2 linked regions of the Archangium primigenium genome follow. The protein of the gene in region 1 interacts with the protein of each later gene in a pairwise test. Links are inferred from orthologs where the notes say so. Each region holds a gene or a part of one and is shown in the gene's direction. Other genes may lie near its edges.

Region 1 (7,880 bases):
TGAGGCTGGCCGTGCGAAGGTGGAGGAGGCTATCCTCGCCCTGATTTCAGGGCCGGACCCTGTGTGGGCGCGAGTCGAGCTCGTGTCCCCCCCTTTCGAGGAGCGATTCCAACTTATGCGCGCCAAGCTGAGCCTGTTGAGCTTCCTGGCGGTGAGTGCCCTGAGCGGAGTGCTCGCCACGGCCTGCCAGACCTATGACTTCGAGCCCGTGGAGCCGCTGGCCATCGCCCAGACGACCGAGACCCGGGTCGTCACGGCGAAGGCGAGCAAGCCGAACCTGATGTTGCTGGTGGACACGTCCGGCTCCATGACGGCGCCGGTGGATCCGTCGCGGCCGGCCTGTACGACCGGCCGGGGCCTGTGTGGCTCCGAGTCCAACCCGTGCAACACGGCGACCTGTCCCACGCGCTGGAGCGAGTTGCAGGCGGCGATGTCGGACTTCCTCGACAGCAGCGGCTCCATCGCGCGCATCGGGCTCACGACCTACCCGGATCAGAGCCAGGGGGACTCGTGTGGCGCGACGTCGTCGCTCAGCGTGCCCCTGCCCGCGGACACCGTCGAGGACGCGACCCAGCTCGTCGCCAACGCCAACCAGGTGAAGACCCGGCTGCTGGCCATCAAGAACTCCTCGACCACGAACGAGCAGGTGCCGGTGGGCGGTACGCCCACGAGCCTGAGCCTGCGGTACGTGGGCAATCTGGCGGATCTGCAGTCGGCCAGCCGCTCGAGCTTCGTGCTGCTGCTGACGGACGGTCTGCCCAACTGCAACTCGCAGTTCGCGGACCCCTACCCGAGCCCCAAGTGCTTCTGCACGCTGACGGCCTCCTGCGAGGGCGCGCCGGACATCGGCTGCCTGGACACGGACGCGTCGGTGGCGGCGGTGCAGGCGCTGCAGGCCAAGAAGATCCAGACCATCGTCATCGGCTTCGGCGCGGACTTCAACTCGAGCAGCGAGTCGGGCCGCCGGGGTGTGGCGACGCTCAACGGCATGGCGGACGCGGGCGGCTTCGCGCGCGAGTGCACGACGGACGCGCAGTGCGGCGCGGGCGACCGGTGTGAGACGTCGGTGGGCAAGTGCGAGCGCCGCTTCTACCAGGCGGCCAACCGCACGGAGCTGGTGAACGCGCTGCGGGAGATCACCGACAAGGTGACGGTGGACGAGCCCTGCGTGCTGAGCTTCAGCGCCTCCGAGCAGCCCAGCTCCGAGGAGCTGCTGGTGGTCTACATCAACGGCGAGCGGCTCGCGCCGGGCGCGAACACCTGGAACCTCACGCCCGCGGGCGTGGCGTTCAATGGCACGACGTGCGAGCGCATCACGAACTCCACGCCGTCCAACCCGGTGAACATCGAGGTTCGCGCCGTCCAGCGGCGCTAGAAGCGATCCGGGGTGGCTTTACGTGGTGAGGGGCCGGGGCTATGTCTGCGCCCGGCCCCCGGGCCGCCCATGAAGATCACCATCCTGTCGCGCTCCGCCTCCATTTCGTCCACCAAGCGCCTGGTCGAGGCCGCGCGCACGCGAGGGCATCAGGTGCGGGTGCTCAATCCGGTCCGGGTGGAGATGCACCTGGATGGACGGCGGGCCAACCTCTACTACCGCCGCCGCCGATTGCCGCCGTGTGACGTGGTCATTCCGCGCATCGCGCAATCCATCAACAACTACGGCCTGGCGGTGGTGAACCAGTTCGCCATGGGGGGCATGGCGCTGGTGAACACGGCGCGGGCCATCGCCGAGTCACGCAACAAGATGCGCTCGTTGCAGTTGTTGTCGGCGCACGGCATCGACATTCCGGCGACGGTGATGGCGCGGGACGCGGCCGACTTGAAGGCCATGGTGGGCCTGGTGGGTGGGGTGCCGGTCCTGGTGAAGCTGTTGCAGGGCCAGGAGAAGCGCGGGGTGATGGTCTGCGAGAGCCTGCAATCGCTCGAAGCGGCGCTCGAGGCCATCCTGGGCCTGGGACACAACCTGATCGTCCAGCAATACGTGAAACACTCCGGGCAGGATGTGCGGGTGTTGGTGGTGGGAGGCAAGGCGGTGGCGGCGGTGCGCCGTCGGCCTCGGGTCGGACGGATGTCATACACGCTGAACCGGGGCGCGCGCCTGGAGCGGCTGGAGCTGACCGACTCCCAGCGCGAGGCGGCGGAGAAGACGGCCGTGCTGGTGGGGTTGGAGGTCGCGGGGGTGGATCTGCTCGACGTGGAGGAGGGACACCCCAAGGTCTTCGAGGTCAACAGCTCCCCGGCGCTGCCGGAGATGGAATCGGCCACGGGTCTGGACCTCGCGGGCACCATCATCGAGCGGGCCGAGCAACTGGCGACGGGGGCCCCGGCGATCGGCGCGCCCGAGCGGGCCCCGGCGGCGGTCCCTCCCCGGCGCAAGCGGGCCTCTCGGCCGCGGGCCTGAGGGCCCAAAGAGGTCGCCAGCGGCGGAAGAGCCGGTGATATAGGGGCGGTTCCGCATTCCGGAGGAAGAGCCATGCCCCATATCCGACACATCACGACCCTGGCCGCCGCCCTGTTGGCGCTCGCCTGCTCGCCCGCCCGTGCCGAGGAGCAGGTGGACCCGGCCACGCTGTACGAGGTGAGCACCGGGGGGTCCTCCGCGCAGGTGAAGGCGGGGCAGTCGGGGGTGTTCGTGCTCGCCATCAAGAGCAAGGCGGGCGCGCACGTGTCGGACGAGGCCCCGTTGAAGCTGGAGCTCAAGGGGACGGGCGTGGTGCCGGCGCAGGACAAGCTGGCGCTGAAGGACTCGGTGGCGAAGAAGGCGGCGGGTCAGACGTTCGTGGATCCGCGCTTCGAGGTGCCGTTCAAGGCCGACGCCGTGGGCAAGGGCCGGGTGGAGGCGAAGCTCACGTTCTTCATCTGCTCGGAGCAACTGTGCGCTCGGCAGCAGAAGACGCTCTCGGTGCCCGTGGAGGTCCTGTAGCCCGTGGTGCGACAGCGACCAGCGAAGGGCAGTGAGCGGGGGGTGGAGCGGGAGCGGGGCGAGCAGCGCTACGTGTACGGGGTCAACCCGGTCATGGAGTCGCTGCGGGCGCACGCGGACCGCGTGGAGCGGCTCTTCGTCACGGAGGGGCAGCTCGCGGCGAAGGCCGCGGCGGAGATCTTCAGCCGGGCACGGGATGCGGGGGTGCGGGTGGAGCGGGTGCCCCGCGAGCGGCTGGCGAGCCTGGCGGAAGGGGGCGTGCATCAAGGCGTGGTGGCCGAGATGCGGAGCTTCGAATACGCGGAACTCTCGGATCTGATCGAATCGGCCGCCGACTCGGGCCGCGCGCCCCTGTGGGTCGTGCTGGATGGCATCCAGGATCCCCACAACTTCGGCGCCATCATCCGCTCGGCGCACGCGTTGGGGGCCCACGGCATCGTCATCGCGAAGGACCGGGCGGTGCAGGTCACGGGCGTGGTGGCCAAGGCCTCGGCGGGCGCGGTGGAACACTGCCCCATCGCCCGGGTGGTCAACGTGTCGCGGGCCCTCGAGGAACTCAAGGAATCGGGCGCGTGGATCGCCGCGGCGGATCCCCACTCGACGGAGCCCTTGTGGCGGGCCCGGCTCGATGGCCCCCTGGCGGTGGTGGTGGGGGCCGAGGGAGCCGGCGTGCGCCAGGGCGTCCTGGAACACTGTGACTTCCGCCTCCAGATTCCGATGCTCGGTCAGGTCGGCTCACTCAATGCGTCCGTCTCCGCGGCCATTCTGCTATACGAGGCCGCCCGGCAGCGGGGGACAGCCCGCCCGCCCGCTGGAAAGTAGAACCCCCCCGGATGAAAACGGCTTGACTCGGGGGGCAGGGACTTCTAAAAGGGCGCGCCTCGACGGGGCCGGTAACGGACTCCGGCGGGGCGGATGGGCGGGTCGGGGGCAGTTGCCAGGAGTCGGACGCCGGTGTAGCTCAGTCGGTAGAGCAACTGATTTGTAATCAGTAGGTCGCGGGTTCAAATCCCGCCGCCGGCCAAGCAGACGGGGCCGCGGATGAGGGCCCGAGATGAAGAAAGCAGTAGGAAGAGCAGTGGATGTGCGGTAGTTGAAGCGAGCGGTTCGGAGGGGTACCCAAGTGGCCAAAGGGAGCAGACTGTAAATCTGCCGGTTCACGCCTTCGTTGGTTCGAATCCAACCCCCTCCATCGGAATCGCGGGAATAGCTCAGTTGGTAGAGCGTCAGCCTTCCAAGCTGAATGTCGTGGGTTCGAATCCCATTTCCCGCTCCAGTTCCAGGTTGTGTTGTAGGCGCATAGACAAGCCCTGATAGCTCAGTTGGCAGAGCGCATCCTTGGTAAGGATGAGGTCACCAGTTCAATCCTGGTTCAGGGCTCCATTTTTCGAGGAGCGTCGTAATGTCCAAGGAAAAGTTCGACAGAAGCTTGCCGCACGTCAACATCGGCACCATCGGCCACGTTGACCACGGCAAGACGTCCCTCACGGCGGCCATCACGAAGGTGCTGGCGAAGACCGGCGGCGCGACGTTCCTCGCGTACGACCAGATCGACAAGGCGCCGGAGGAGCGCGAGCGCGGCATCACCATCTCCACGGCGCACGTGGAGTACAAGACGAAGAACCGGCACTACGCGCACGTGGACTGCCCGGGACACGCCGACTACGTGAAGAACATGATCACGGGCGCGGCGCAGATGGACGGCGCCATCCTGGTGGTGTCGGCGGCGGACGGCCCGATGCCGCAGACGCGCGAGCACATCCTGCTGGCCCGTCAGGTGGGCGTGCCCTACATCGTGGTCTTCCTGAACAAGGTGGACCTGCTGGATGACCCCGAGCTGCGCGAGCTCGTGGAGATGGAGGTGCGTGACCTCCTCAAGAAGTACGACTTCCCCGGGGACTCGATTCCGATTGTTCCGGGCAGCGCGGTGAAGGCGCTCGAGGGCGACGCGTCGGAGATTGGCGAGCCGGCGATCCTGAAGCTGATGGAGGCGGTGGACAGCTACATCCCCACGCCCCAGCGCGCCACGGACAAGCCCTTCCTGATGCCGGTGGAGGACGTGTTCTCCATCGCGGGCCGCGGAACGGTGGCCACCGGCCGCGTGGAGCGCGGCATCATCAAGGTGGGCGAGGAAGTGGAAGTGGTGGGCCTGAAGGCCACGCAGAAGACGGTGGTGACGGGCGTGGAGATGTTCCGCAAGCTGCTGGACGAGGGCCGGGCGGGCGACAACATCGGCGCGCTGGTGCGCGGCCTCAAGCGCGAGGACATCGAGCGCGGCCAGGTCATCGCCAAGCCGGGCAGCATCACGCCGCACACCAAGTTCAAGGCGCAGATCTACGTGCTCTCGAAGGAGGAGGGTGGCCGTCACACGCCGTTCTTCAAGGGCTACCGTCCCCAGTTCTACTTCCGCACCACGGACGTGACGGGCACGGTGAAGCTGCCGGACAACGTCGAGATGGTGATGCCGGGCGACAACATCGCCATCGAGGTGGAGCTCATCATGCCGGTGGCGATGGAGAAGGAACTGCGCTTCGCCGTGCGTGAGGGTGGCCGTACCGTGGGCGCCGGCGTCGTCGCCGAGATCATCGCCTAGTCTCGAAGGGTGGGCATCTCGCCCGCCCTCACCCTGATTCAACCCCGAGGGGAAGCTGTCACGTACAGCTTTCCCTCGTGTTTATCGAGATCACGCCATGCCCAAGGGTAACCGCAGCATCATTTCGCTCGAGTGCACGACCTGCAAGGAGCGGAACTACTACACGACCAAGAACAAGCGGAAGAGCCAGGACAAGCTCGAGCTGAGCAAGTTCTGCCCCCGCGAGCGCAAGCATACCGTCCATAAGGAAGGTAAGGTCTAGGTCGGCTGTTGTCGTCCGGTATTCTTTAGGCCAGTAGCTCCAACGGTAGAGCAGCGGTCTCCAAATCCGCGTGTTGGGGGTTCGAATCCCTCCTGGCCTGCCAGTTTTTCAGTTGCAGGGACCCCCGGTACCCACGTATCGGGGGTCCCTGTGTTTTGTGGTACCAGCTAGCATTCAGTCAGCGAGGAATCATGGCAGCGGCATCCGAAGCCAGCCAGCAGGCCAACCGCTCGGGCATGGACCCGAAGCGGCTCGTGGTCATTTTCTTCCTCATCGCGGGACTCATCTTCGCGTTCTTCCTGGAGCACGTGTGCGGCCTGCTCTGGGGCCGGTTCGGTTGGAGCGATCCCGACATCATCGAGGGCCTGGATTGGAAGGTCTCGACCCTGTTGGGCTTCGTGATCGCCATCGGCATCGTGCTGGGGATCTACTTCCATCCCAAGACGCATGTCGTCTCCTTGGACGTCGCCGCGGAGTTGATGAAGGTGACCTGGCCGACCTTGGACGAGACCCGGGCGTCCACCATGGCGGTCATCGTCGCCTCCATCGTGGCGGCCATTCTCCTGTTCGGCATTGATACGCTCGCCTACAACCTCATGGTGGAGTGGATCCCGGCCGTTTGGGGGAAGTTGTAATGGCGATGAAATGGTACGTGGTTCACACCCACTCGAACTTCGAGAACCAAGCCAAGAAGAGCCTGGAGGAGCAGATCCGCCTCAAGGGGTTGCAGGAGTTCTTCGGTGAAATCCTGATTCCCATGGAGCAGGTCGTCGAGATGGTGAAGGGGGAGAAGAAGTCCTCCCGTCGCAAGTTCTTCCCCGGCTACATCTTCGTGCAGATGGAGATGAACGACCGGTCCCTGCACCTGGTGAAGAACACGGCGAAGATCACGGGCTTCCCCGGCGTGTCGCAGAACGAGCAGCCCCTGCCCATGTCCGAGGCGGAAGTGAAGCGGATCACCTCGCAGATCTCCGAGGGAACGCTCAAGCCCAAGCCCAAGGTCCAGTTCTCCGAGAGGGACACCGTGCGCGTGATCGACGGTCCGTTCGCCAACTTCAATGGCACGGTGGAAGAAGTGAACGCGGAGAAGGGCCGGGTGAAGGTGCTCGTGAGCATCTTCGGTCGCGCCACCCCCGTGGAGCTCGATTTCATGCAGGTGGAGAAGACCGCCGGCTAGCAGTCTTCCCTGGCCGCTCACGCGTGCCGGGGATACCCAGGGTGGGAGGCCCGCTCCGTCAAGCGGTCCGCCATCACCACCAATTCGAAAGGCAGTCGTCAGGCGATGAAGAAGGTCACAGGGCAGGTCAAGCTGCAGATTCCCGCCGGTAAGGCGAACCCCGCTCCTCCGATCGGCCCCGCGCTCGGTCAGCAGGGCGTGAACATCATGGAGTTCTGCAAGCAGTTCAACGCCAAGACCCAGGCGGAGGCCAAGGAAGGCCTCATCATCCCGGTCATCATCACCGTGTACCAGGATCGCTCCTTCACCTTCATCTTGAAGACGCCCCCCGCGGCCGTCCTCATCAAGAAGGCGGCGGGCCTGCACACCGAGAAGAAGAAGGGCTCGGGCGCCAAGAAGCCGGGCAAGGAGAAGGTGGGGCAGATCACCCAGAAGCAGCTGGAGGAGATCGCCAAGAAGAAGATCGAGGACACCACCGCGGGTTCCCTCGAGGCCGCCATGCGCACCATCTCGGGCACCGCCCGCTCGATGGGCATCGACGTCGTCGGCTAACTCCTTCCACTCTCACTCCTTCGATACAAGAGGACTTTCCCAATGCCTCAGACCGGTAAGAAGTTCCGCGCGGCCGCCGAGAAGGTGGACCGCAACAAGCGCTACACGATCGCCGATGGCTTCCAGGCCCTCAAGCAGACCACCAGCGCGCGTGGCACCAAGTTCGACCAGACCGTCGAGGTCGCGCTCAACCTGGGCGTGGACCCGAAGCACGCGGACCAGATGGTCCGTGGCGCCGTGGTTCTCCCTCATGGCACGGGCGCCACGGTGCGCGTGGCCGTGTTCGCCAAGGGCGAGCGCGCCACCGACGCCGAGACCGCCGGCGCTGACGTGGTGGGCGGGGATGACCTGGCCAAGCGCATCGAGGGTGGTT
Region 2 (5,363 bases), 580 kb from region 1 along the record:
GCACACCGGGCGCTACTGCGAGGCACGCAACGAGCGCGAGCGCGAGCGCGAGCTCAGCCGCATCGTGGACGCGGCCAAGGCGGGCGCGCGGCTGGGCATGGGCGTGGCCGCCGGCCACGGGCTCAACTACGACAACGTGCGGGCCATCGCGCGCATCCAGGAGATCGACGAGCTGAACATCGGCCACGCCATCGTCGGGCGCGCGGTATTGGTGGGTTTCGAGCGGGCCGTGCGCGAGATGCTGGAGTTGATGCGCGATCCGGGCTAGCGCTTCCACTCCATGGCGATCATCGGCCTGGGGTTGGACATCTGCTCGGTGGCGCGCATCCAGCGCATCCTGGACGGACCGCGCGCCGAGCGTTTCCTCGCGCGGGTGTACACGCCCGCGGAGCGCGCGTACTGCGGTGCCCGCTCGGACGCGGCCAACGCCTACGCCGCGCGCTTCGCCGCCAAGGAGGCGCTGGTCAAGGCGCTGGGCGCGCCCCCGGGCCTCACCTGGCATGACATGGAAGTGGTGCGCGAGGGCGGACCGCCGCGCTTCCGGCTGTCGGGCGTGGCGCTCCAGGAGATGGAGAAGCGGCGCGCGGAGTCCTTCCTCGCGCTCACCCATGACGCGGGGGTGGCCGCCGCCACGGTCGTCCTCCAGGAGAGGAGCTGAGACATGCGCCGAGTCCTCACCGCCGAGCGGATGCGCGCGGCCGAGCAGGCCGCCGAGGCCCACCACGGGCTGCCGTCCGCCCTGTTGATGGAGAACGCGGGCCGGGCGCTGGCGGACGTGGCGCACGCGCTCGCCGCCCCCGAGGGCCGCCACGTCGTCGTCTGCGGGCCGGGCAACAACGGGGGGGACGGGCTGGTGGCGGCGCGCGTCCTCCGGGAGCGCGGGGCGCGGGTGGCGCTCGTGCTCGTGGGGGACGCGGCGAAGCGGACCGCCGACGTCCAGCGCAACCTGCTCGCCGTGGGCCTCGAGCCCCAGGCCCTCGCGGCGGTGGCGACGCCCCGGCCCGGGGACGTGGTGGTGGACGCGCTCTTCGGCACGGGGCTGTCCCGGGCGCCCGAGGGCCCGTTCGCCGAGGCGATCAATTACATGCGGCGCTGGCGCGAGGCGGGCGCGAAGGTGCTGGCCGCGGACGTGCCCTCGGGGCTCCAGTCGGACTCGGCCGAGCCCTTCGCGCCCTGCGTGGAGGCGGACGTCACCGTGAGCTTCGGCGAGCTCAAGCCCGCGCAGGTGCTCGAGCCCGGCGCCACCCTGTGCGGCGAGGTGCGGCGCGTGGACATCGGCCTGCCCGCGGCGGCCGTGGCGCCGCGCGCGGGCGAGGAGCTCTTCCTCGTGGAGGAGGCGGACGCGCGGCAGGCGCTCGCGCCCCGGCGCTCGGACACGCACAAGGGCACCTACGGGCACGTGCTGGTGGTGGCGGGCAGTCCGGGCAAGTCCGGCGCGGCGGCCCTGTCCGCGCTGGGCGCGCTGCGCGGCGGCGCGGGGCTCGTCACGGTGGCCACGCGCGCGGCGGTGGTGGAGTCGGTGCTCGGCCACGCGCCCGAGGTGATGGGCTGGCCCCTGGAGACGCCGGGCCCCCTGGGGCTCGCGGACCTGGAGCCGCTGCTCGCGGCGGCCGAGGGCAAGAGCGCGCTCGTGGTGGGGCCGGGCATCCCCCGGGGCGAGGAGACGGCGCGGCTGCTCGGCGAGCTCCTCGCGCGCACCGAGTCCCCGGTGGTGCTGGACGCGGACGCGCTCAACGCCGTCGCCCCGGACCTGGGCGTGCTGCGCCGGGCGAAGGGGCCGCTGGTGCTCACGCCCCACCCGGGCGAGATGTCCCGCCTGGCCGGCGTGTCCACGAAGGCCTTGCAGAAGGAGCGGGTGAAGGTGGCGCGGGACTTCGCGCGCACCCACGGGGTGACGCTCGTGCTCAAGGGCGCGCGCACGCTCGTGGCGCACCCGGACGGCACCGTGGACGTGAACCCCACGGGCAACCCCGGCATGTCCACGGGCGGCACCGGGGACGTGCTCAGTGGCCTGCTCGGCGCGCTGCTGGCCCAGGGCCTCGCGCCGCCCGAGGCCGCCCGGACGGCGGTGTTCGCCCATGGGCTCGCGGGAGACTTGATGATGGCGCGGCGCGGGAAGCTGGGGCTCATCGCCACGGACGTGGTGAAGGGCCTGTGCCAGGTGTGGACCCGGTGGGACCGATGAGCGCGCCCACGCGGACCCGGACGCTGCGCTCGGCGTCCCCGGAGGAAACCCATGCCTGGGGCGTGAAGCTCGGGCGGCTGTTGCGGCCCGGGGACTTCGTGGGCCTGGTGGGGGACCTGGGCGCGGGCAAGACGCACCTGGTGCGCGGCGTGGCCGAGGGCGCCGAGGTGGCCCGCTCGGAAGTGGCCAGCCCCACCTTCGCCATCGTCTACCCCTACCGGGGCCGGATCCCGCTCTTCCACGCGGACCTCTACCGGCTGGAGGACTACGACGAGCTGTACGCCACGGGCTTCCTGGACCTGGTGGGCGGGGAGGGCGCGATGCTGGTGGAGTGGCTGGACAAGATTCCCCGGGCCGCGCCTCGCGAGTACCTGCGCGTGTCCCTGCGCGAGGTGGAGGAGGACGTGCGCGAGCTGCTCGTCGAGGCCTGGGGCGAGCGGCCCGCCGAGCTGCTGGAGGCCTGGCTGCCCGAGAACCGGTGAATGTCCGACACCGAGGCGGGCGGGCACTTTCCGGGGAGAACAGTCCGTCGGGAGGCGGCGCGAGGGGAGGCGCGGGGCGCGTTATCCTCGCGGCCCATGAGCCCTGTCCACGCCCTGAAGTGGTTGTCGCTCATCCCGCTCGCCGGTGCGGTGCTGGGATGTGGCGCCATCGAGCCTCCGCCCCGCATCGTCCCGCACGCGAGCGTCACCTTCGACGTCACCGTGCCGCCCGACACGCCGGGCTCCACCTCCATCACCGTGGTGGGCTCCGAGCCGGCCCTGGGCGGAGGCGCGGTGCCGGGCTTCTACCTGCGCCGGGGCCCGGACGGGCACTACCTGGGCATGGTGCGCCTGCCCGTCGACGCGGAGGTGTCCTACGAGGTGCGCAGCGCGGAGGGCGGCACGCCCGAGGTGTCCCTCCAGGGCGAGCCCATGCCCCGGCGCACCTTCGTGGTGCACGGGGACATGACGGAAGCGGCCAGCGTGGTCCGCTGGGGCGCGCCGGGAAGCGCCCGGGGCCCGTAACGGACTCAGGTGGGAGTGGAGAGTTCCTGCAGCTTCCACTGGTGCAGCACGAGGTTGTTGTCCACGCCGATGATCTCGTCCTCACCCACCTGGTGCCAGTGGTCCTCGCCGGACAGCCGCTCGCTGGCGAGCACGAACTGCTCCAGCCGGGTGCCCGGCTTGGGCGGGCCCATGTCCGCGCGGTGCATGCACCGGCCGGTCTCGGGCGCCGTGTCCGAGAGGAAGAGGGTGCGGTTGCGCCGCGTGGCCACCATCACGTCCCCGTTGGTCACGAGGAAGTTCATGGACGAGCGCTCCTGCCCGGGCATGTCCGTGATGGCCGACACCAGGCTCATGGTCTCCGCCAGCGCCCGGGCCACCTTCTCCACGCACGCCGTGTCCACCAGGCACTGGCCCTGCTCGGACAGCCGCGTGAGGAAGAGGTAGAAGCAGCGCTCGGAGTCCGTGGCGCCCTGGATGAGCGAGCGCAGATCGTCCCGGATGAGCCCCTCCAGGGCGTTCTGGTGCAGCGCGAAGTTCTTGAGCGTGCCGTTGTGCACGAAGCACCACCGGCCATGGGTGAAGGGGTGGGCGTTGCGCCGCTCCACGCTCCCCACCGAGGCCAGGCGGATGTGGGCCACCACCGTGCGGGAGGACACCTGGCTGCTCACCCGCTCGAAGTCCGGATCACAGTGCGCCGGGCCGAGCCCATGGGCCACGGATGGCTGGCTGCCCACCTGGTAGGCGGCGATGCCCCAGCCATCCTTGTGCTCCTTCGACTGGTGGAGAAGAGAGTTCTTCTCCGTCACGAGGGAAGGATGAACAGCAGACGGAATCGATGAGCGGAATCCAAAGAGTCGGCACATAGGCGTGGTTGTTTGATGCTAACGGCCGGCCCGACTGGGAAGTTCCTTCCAGCGCCCCTTGTGCGCTCGAAATCACGCACACAGGGCCTTTTCTTGTTCTACCACCACGTGTCCATCCCGGATCACGATTCGCGCGTGATTGATTCCTAGATGATAGGGAAGGTGGCGGTAATTGGAGCACGAAAAGATGACAAGATTGGCCGGGTCCCCCACGGTGATGCGGCCGTATGTATTCAAACCGAGCGCGAGCGCCGCCCCTCGGGTGGCCGCCCAGTAGGCCTCGGCGGCCGTCAGCCCGTTCTCCAGGCAGGCGAGCCCCAGGGCCAGGGGCAGGTTCTCGCTCATGCCCGAGCCGGGGTTGAGGTTGGTGCCCAGCGCCACGTTGACGCCGGCGTCGCGCAGCTTGCGGCCCGGGGCGTAGGGGCGCACCCGGAGGAAGAGGGTGGAGGTGGGCACCAGCACCGCCGAGACGCCCGCCCGGGCCAGGGCCTCGATGCCCGCGTCGCTCACCTGCTCCAGGTGGTCCGCGGTGGCCGCGCCCACCTCCGCCGCCAGCTCCGCGCCGCCGCCGCTCGTGAGCTGATCCACGTGCAGCCGGGGCTTGAGCCCCCGCTTCTGCGCCGCCGCGAGCACCCGGCGGGCCTCCGAGGGCGTGAAGGCGCCCTGCTCGACGAAGACATCACAGAAGCGCGCCAGGCCCTGCTCCGCCACCGCGGGGATGATCTCCTGCATGCACAGGTCCAGGTAGGGCTCGCGCCACTCGCGGTACTCCTCGGGCACGGCGTGCGCGCACATGAGCGTGGGGATGAGCTCCACGGGCTGCAGCGCCGAGAGCCGCTGCACCACCCGCAGCATCTTCAGCTCGTCCTGGAGCGACAGGCCATAGCCGCTCTTCACCTCGGCGGTCGTCACCCCGTACTCGAGCATCAGCTGCAGCCGGGGCAGGGCGAGCCGGATGAGATCCTCCTCGCTGGCGAAGCGCGTGGCGCGCACCGTGTTGACGATGCCGCCGCCGGCCTGGGCGATCTGCAAGTAGGTGGCGCCCTGACACCGCAGGTCGAACTCCGCCGCGCGCTCGCCGGCGAACACGGCGTGGGTGTGGGGGTCCACGAAGCCCGGGCCCACGAATTGCCCGTGGGCGTCCAGCACGCGCGTGGAGGGGCCGATGGCGCCTGGGGGCAGGGCGCCCTCGGAGCCCACGTACCAGACCTTGCCCCGGCGCACGCCCACGCAGGCGTTGGGCTGGGGCGTGAGGGCGCGCTCCGCGGGCTCCTGGGGCGAGCCCTCCACGGTGAGCACCTCGGACGTGTTGCGGATGAGCAGCTC

The links.
Region 2: the proteins of rlmB (region 1) and I3V78_RS20150 interact in binary tests that used the Escherichia coli proteins (3 or more experiments, as listed by UniProt). The link is inferred for Archangium primigenium from one-to-one orthologs.

What each region holds. Positions count from the first base shown.
Region 1 is NZ_JADWYI010000001.1:4,295,537-4,303,416, forward strand. What follows is about bases 1,839-4,837. They hold rlmB (23S rRNA (guanosine(2251)-2'-O)-methyltransferase RlmB), read left to right. Parts: upstream 1,839-2,929; coding sequence 2,930-3,745; downstream 3,746-4,837. Other genes in these bases: I3V78_RS17850 (ATP-grasp domain-containing protein), read left to right, coding at 1,839-2,401; I3V78_RS17855 (hypothetical protein), read left to right, coding at 2,474-2,923; tuf (elongation factor Tu), read left to right, coding at 4,326-4,837. Outside these bases: adventurous gliding motility lipoprotein CglB, read left to right, coding at 116-1,375; more of I3V78_RS17850, read left to right, coding at 1,445-1,838; more of tuf, read left to right, coding at 4,838-5,516; rpmG (50S ribosomal protein L33), read left to right, coding at 5,614-5,778; preprotein translocase subunit SecE, read left to right, coding at 5,970-6,413; transcription termination/antitermination protein NusG, read left to right, coding at 6,413-6,955; rplK (50S ribosomal protein L11), read left to right, coding at 7,061-7,507; rplA (50S ribosomal protein L1), read left to right, coding at 7,550-7,880. UniProt on the Escherichia coli protein: Specifically methylates the ribose of guanosine 2251 in 23S rRNA.
Region 2 is NZ_JADWYI010000001.1:4,874,180-4,879,542, forward strand. The notes cover bases 1-2,923. They hold I3V78_RS20150 (NAD(P)H-hydrate dehydratase), read left to right. Parts: upstream 1-661; coding sequence 662-2,185; downstream 2,186-2,923. Other genes in these bases: I3V78_RS20140 (pyridoxine 5'-phosphate synthase), read left to right, coding at 1-268; acpS (holo-ACP synthase), read left to right, coding at 281-658; tsaE (tRNA (adenosine(37)-N6)-threonylcarbamoyltransferase complex ATPase subunit type 1 TsaE), read left to right, coding at 2,182-2,667; I3V78_RS20160 (hypothetical protein), read left to right, coding at 2,764-2,923. Outside these bases: more of I3V78_RS20160, read left to right, coding at 2,924-3,192; I3V78_RS20165 (class II glutamine amidotransferase), read right to left, coding at 3,198-4,037; hutI (imidazolonepropionase), read right to left, coding at 4,110-5,363. UniProt on the Escherichia coli protein: Bifunctional enzyme that catalyzes the epimerization of the S- and R-forms of NAD(P)HX and the dehydration of the S-form of NAD(P)HX at the expense of ADP, which is converted to AMP.